Regions from separate parts of the Shewanella sp. SG44-2 genome, predicted to be linked through region 1. Evidence: riboswitches for the same ligand, from Rfam matches in the RefSeq annotation. Region 1 holds a riboswitch; the other holds the start of a gene.
The links. Region 1 has a riboswitch for lysine ahead of lysC (lysine-sensitive aspartokinase 3). Riboswitches for the same ligand answer to the same signal wherever they lie in the genome.
Positions count from the first base shown of each region.

Region 2: it holds a riboswitch for lysine, as region 1 does, so the genes downstream of both, H5181_RS16760 (Na+/H+ antiporter NhaC family protein) here and lysC (lysine-sensitive aspartokinase 3) in region 1, are expected to answer to the same signal.

Region 1 covers NZ_JACJEU010000005.1:133,033-136,377, forward strand. Annotated here, with positions in the region: gene lysC (lysine-sensitive aspartokinase 3) at 284-1,663, opposite strand; lysine riboswitch at 1,798-1,972, opposite strand; gene H5181_RS05645 (DUF3293 domain-containing protein) at 2,248-2,691, opposite strand.
Region 2 covers NZ_JACJEU010000028.1:15,515-18,859, reverse strand. Annotated here, with positions in the region: gene H5181_RS16765 (thymidine kinase) at 1-75, opposite strand, end outside; gene H5181_RS16760 (Na+/H+ antiporter NhaC family protein) at 235-1,791, opposite strand; lysine riboswitch at 1,874-2,090, opposite strand; gene H5181_RS16755 (electron transfer flavoprotein subunit alpha/FixB family protein) at 2,497-3,345, opposite strand, start outside.

The sequences.
Region 1 (3,345 bases):
TTCCCTTTTAAATCGATGCAACACAGAAGTTGAATACCTGAGAGACTCTATTCTGGCAGGTTTCAAAGTACTTTATGCTTCATTAGATGTTTTCAAAATACGACTGCATGGTCTATTTTTTTCTATAAAAAATAAGACACTCCCACTATCCATGGCGGTCAGATACTGGAGGTAGAGTAACGCAGGAGCTTGTTACCGAGAATTACTATTCGCTTCAATCATCTGCCTTGCCTACAGCACTTTGAACTCCCGCTCAAAGAGCGCATATTTAATAGGATTGGTATTACTCAAACAGGTTTTGGTGCAAAGCATTAACCACTTGCGCCGCTTCCGACTCTGCTACCAACACACATAAATTATGTGGGCTTGCACCTTGGCAAATCATCCGAACATTATGGTTTTCAAGCACTTTAAATACCCGACTACAAATGCCAGCCGTCGAAGCAATACGATTACCGATGATGGCGATTAACGCTAAATCTTCCTCAACTCTTACACGACAATGTTGCGATAACTCTTGTAGTAATGACTCACTGAGTAACCCTTGACCACTTGAATCAGAACCCGTTTTATCTAGGGTTAGCGAGACGTTAACTTCCGAGGTCGTGATTAAATCGACTGATATTTTGTGTCGAGCTAATGTCGCGAACGTTTCAGCCAAAAAGCCCTGAGCATGTAACATTTGCAAGCTATGCAAGTTAAGTAAAGTTTGATCGCGGCGCAATGCCACCGCTCTAAACACTGGAGTATCTTCAACTTGATGACGTATCCAAGTACCGCCCAATTCAGGCGCTTTACTTGAACCCACAAACACCTGAATTTTTTGTCTTACTGCCGGTAAAATGGTGGCGGGATGCAATACTTTAGCGCCAAAGGTCGCCATCTCAGCGGCTTCATTAAAGCTAATTTCAGCAATCGGGCGGGCATTAGGGGCAAGGCGTGGATCAGTGGTATAAATACCGGCTACATCGGTCCAAATCTCAACCGCTGTGGCTCGAAGCGCTTCGGCAAGTAATGCCGCCGAATAGTCGCTGCCACCACGGCCTAATGTTGTGGTTCGCCCCTCTTCATCTGCACCAATAAAGCCTTGGGTAACAATAACGTAACGCGCGAGTAATGGCTGTAAAAAATCACCCGTTAACGTTGAAATAGCTTCAATCTGTGGCTCTGCACGACCAAAGTGACTGTCGGTACGTAATACTTGGCGCACATCAAAATGATTTGAAGCGGTGCCCTTTTCCCGAATAACCGCAGAAAATAAAATCGATGAACATTGCTCTCCCGTCGACAGTAACTCGTCCATAACCGCTTTACTGCGATTCAGTTCTAGCGATTCACTGAGTACAGACATCCGACTGAGTATTTTATCAATACTGGCTGCCACGTCTTGTGGACAACCGAGTTCATCTAATATCGCATATTGAATTTGAGCAATTTGCTTAAGCAATACCAAACGGCGTTCATCATTAACATTAGCTTGAGTTAACTCAACTAATAAATTGGTCACTCCGCTGGAGGCGCTTACTACCACAAGACGAGTAGCTTGATTAGCCAACACAATATCTGCACAACGGCTCATAGAGGCGTAATCAGCAACTGACGTGCCGCCAAATTTGGCAACGACTAATTCTGGGGTATCTATTTCAGACTGAACAAAGCTCATACTGATGCCTCCGCTGTTTGCGAAAGACTAAAAAATAAGATGTGATTTACTAACATGATATACGCTCCGAACACACTACGTTCGAAGAGCCTGGTGCTAAGATAACGCACCCTTATAGAAGGGAAACAGCAATCATCACCAGAAGCTCTCCACCAAAAAAATAGGTGACAATCGTTAGGATTCAGCCTAATCGACCGATATCAATGTTTGCCAAACAAACTGATACCTCGGCGCTAATCTCCATCATAAGTGGTCATCGGATTGGCATCCTCTCACTTACTACCTAGTTAACGCTCCTCTTCTGTTCCTCCCGAAGGAGTGAGTTGAAAATAGCAACAAATCCCCTATCAAGTCAATCAGCAAACACAGTAAAAATACACTGCTGCGATAAAAAATATCGTTGCGTTAAGATATTCTGTTGCTGTGCCCTCTAATTAATGATTGTTCTCTATTACGAAAAAACGCCAATATATATGCAAAAAATATTATGAACAGTAAATTACCGAGACAATCGAACATTGATTGTCCTCAAATAACACGTCAATTATTCTTCTACAGCGGTGCAGTTTAAATTACACCATTATTTACCCAGTATACGAGCCTATCTCAGGCCACTCACTCACCAACTTTAATCGGTGGTTAAAAATCCCCATATCAACTTCAGGTTTGATAATATCAAGGCACGCAATCAAAGATAGTAAACCTTGATTAACGTAGTAAATTGCATGTTGATTAAACTCTCTACCAAGCTCAACAGATTGTTCTTTATCAATAAAAATCGCCCAACTCTTTTCCATATACGACAAATCAGGTGCTGCACCGATTAGCGCACGATAGGGGCGGTTATATTGTTGAATTTTAGATTGAAGCTGACGATCGAGTAAGCGATTTTGACTAGGAGAGAGTCTTGAACCACGAGGGTTATGAGCAGTAACAATAGCAAATGGGAAATCATGTGAAAGGCGTTGAGTGAACAAAAAATGAGTGCTTTGATACTCATTCCACAATGTATCTATAACATTTTCCATAATAAATTTTCGTCAATTAAGCCAAAATTAGTCTAGCAGATAGGTTAGAGTTCTAAAAGGTTTGCTATCTAAATCAACAGTATTATATTAGAAAATCATTAATTATTATTACCTTAGCAAGGTTAATCTTTCATATACTTGAGCGTTATATTAATTTTTTAACATTTAATTTGTTAACAAATGCCTAAAACGAGTACAATAACCATCACGCACTATTAAATCACTGTAGCAAAGTTAGCTACATACACCTCAAAAACTCAGCAAATGTTGTTGTGAGTGTGATGATTTTTTGATGTAAAGTTTACAGTCGTACTAAAATTGTTCTACATTTGATAAAACATTAATACGATTAAATAAGTTTGCTATAGAAGGAACTATCTTTCTAAATCGCATTCATAGTAAGTAAGCTTAAGTGCAACAAATTTTACACCATCATGCATAAGTGCAAACACGTACCTTGGCGTAGTGGAAATTAATCGACGTAAGCAGACTCAGTAACCAGCATTAAGTGTTACATAATAGAGTTTATAGAGAGTGTTTAATTCAGGGTAGACATAGATAAACACCAAAAAATATCGGAATGTTAGCGCATTAGCTAAAGCGCTATTGCAATCTAATTAGCACACAGTTAGCAAACAGTGGCTAGAATCGAAT
Region 2 (3,345 bases), on a different contig from region 1:
ATTATAAGAAGACTGCAGTAATGATGTTGATTTACCGGCATTCATCGCCGAATAATAAAAGTACAGTTGCGCCAAAATGAAGTGTCCTAACGGTTAATCACATAATACCAGTCATATTACCTTTTTTAACTTAGTAACAACAAACAAAAATGCCGTATTCATCATGAATACGGCATTTCCATCACAGCTTAAATAGAACACTCACCTACATACGCTAGAGCTTAGTTCAAGTGATCACTTCTTAGCCCAGAAATGTAATACAACAACACTAATGACAAACAACATGCTACAGCAAACTAACCCTGCGATTAATGAGCCAGTAAAACCTAATACGGTGTAACCGACCAAGCTAATTAAAGCAGCAATTAAGGCATACGGCAGTTGAGTAACAACGTGATCAATATGATGGCAACTGGCACCGGTTGACGACAATATGGTGGTGTCTGAAATGGGCGAACAATGGTCGCCAAATACCGCACCAGACAACACCGCAGCCAACATTGGTAACATCATCGTGCTGTCACTTCCCATCGCCATGTCTGCGGCAATAGGCAACATAATGCCAAACGTGCCCCAACTTGTACCAGTCGAAAAAGCAGTAATACCCGCTAACAAGAATAACACTGCTGGTAGTAAGGCAAATGGAATATTGTCAGTGGCTAAACTTGCCATGTATTTACCGGTTTCAAGCTGACCAATCACACTCGAAATTGTCCATGCAAAAAGCAATATGTAAATGGCTGGCAACATAGAGCGCGCACCAACCGACATCCCTTTGAGTAACATAGACAAATCAACTTTTTGCTGAATCGCAAGAATTAGCGTCGCAATAAGACCAATTACAGAGCCAAAAAATAGTGACGAGCTAACATCGGTATTCTCAAATGCACCGAGTACATTAAACGGTAAGTCTTTGGTTGCTAACACATCAGCGCCACTTGAAACCATAAAATACACTGTCGCGAATACCAATACCGCGATAGGTAAAAACAAGCCAATCACTTTACCGGTATCGGCTTCAGGTAAGTCTGTGACTGCGCCAGGTGGTTGGCCTTTTGACTCATCAAACAAATTACCACGCAGTGCGTTTAATTCATGCTGACGCATTGGGCCTACATCTAAGCTAAACGTTGCTACACACAGTAATAATAATAACGAGAAAATGGCATAAAAGTTCATTGGGATCATTTGAATAAAGACACTCAAATGGCCAGAATCGGTAAATCCATGGGCAGTTAAAATACCGCCAATTAATGCGATAATGTATGCCCCCCAGCTAGACACGGGAGAAATAACACACACTGGTGCGGCGGTGGAATCAAGAATATAAGCCAATTTGGCACGCGAAATATGGTAGCGGTCAGTGATTGGACGTGAAATCGAGCCGACGACTAAACTGTTAAAGTAATCATCAATAAACACTACGCAGCCTAAAAACATGGTCATTAACTTGGCATCACGTTTATTACGAATACGCAATTTAGCCCAATCAGCAAAAGCACGGGCTGAGCCGCTAACAGTGATTAATGCAGTGATCATGCCCAGCACAATCAAAAAGCCTAGAATGTACACATTCCAACTATTCAGCGCTGCGTCTTTCCAAACTAACTGGCTAGCGGTATTTAAGATATATTCGCCGCTGCTAACCAATGAAAAATCGGTCAGTAATAAGGCGCCGAAAACAATGCCAACCCCTAAAGAGAGCAATACTTTACGAGTTAAAATGGCCAGAGTAATAGCCACAAGTGGTGGCAAAACAGAAAGTGCCGAATCGGCATAACTTATTATCATAATTTAATTATTTCTTCGTTGGATACGAATGGAGAAAAACTAGAAATAAGGCTGAACATACACAGGAAGTGTATGCGTTAACTTAACTAGTAGCACTCCACAGTAATATCCATTTAATATGAATATCATTCTTTTTATCAAGTCGATAAAAACACTATGACAGTGCAGTCCCTTTCGAGAACTGCCCCAACAAATGCGGCTGATAACCCCATTTATTTCGGCATTGCATCCTTTTATGTCGAATTATTGGCATCACCCAATTCAACATGACTTTTATGCAACGCACCTCTACTTTTGTTGTGTGTAGTTAAAGCTCATTACACACAACGCGAACATACAATCATAAATTACATATTCTGCGCCAGTAAAAAGCACTAAACAGAACCACAAATAACAACAACGCCAATTTAAACAACAATTGAACAGCATTAGTTTAACGTTTTTAAATCAAATGCACACTAATGTAATGGACACAAAAACGGCAACCGCATCAAACCGTCGATATTTGAACTGAGTTTTTTAACGTTATCATCAAAATCAGTACTAAAACTAAAACTAAGACTAAATCCAAGACTAGCCCAATAAAAAAGGTTTCTACCGTATAGGTAGAAACCTTTTAATTGAATAACAAAACGTATAATCGTGCTTTAAAGTCGATTGAAAAACTAACGTAATCAACTTCCCACCTAACGAGTTAACGTCAGATTAAACGAGGTTATTCAATGCCGGTATCGCTTCAAATAAGTCGGCAACCAAACCATAATCCGCCACTTGAAAAATAGGGGCTTCAGGGTCTTTGTTAATGGCCACAATCACTTTTGAATCTTTCATACCGGCAAGATGTTGAATCGCGCCAGAAATACCCACTGCAATGTACAAGTCAGGTGCAACAATTTTACCTGTTTGACCTACTTGCAAGTCGTTAGGTACAAACCCTGCGTCAACAGCTGCACGTGATGCACCTACTGCTGCGCCTAACTTATCGGCGAGTTGCTCTAAAATAGCAAAGTTTTCACCGCTGCCCATACCACGACCACCAGACACAATAATGCCTGCATTGCCGAGTTCAGGACGGGCAGATTCAGTAAGTGACTGAGAAACAAACTCAGTTTTTGAATCTATTGCTTGGCTTAAGTTGACGACTTCAGCACTGCCTGTTGATGCTACAACATCAAATGCACTAGAGCGCACTGTCATGACTTTTTTAGCATCTAAGCTTTGCACAGTCGCAAGTGCATTACCCGCATAAATAGGGCGTACAAAAGTGTCACTGCTTACAACTTCAATCACTTCAGATATCTGAGCAACGTCTAATAATGCTGCTACGCGAGGCAATGTATCTTTACCTATACTGGTTGCCGCCGCTAAAATATGTTCGTAATCAGCCGCAATTTCAACAACTAATTTTGATACATTTTCAGCTAATTGAGCGCCATATTGAGCGGCATCTGCCACTAATACTTTACTCACACCCGCTAGACTTTGTGCTGCACTCACCGCGGCAGAACAATCTGCACCAACAACCAGTACATGAATATCACCACCAATGGCTGC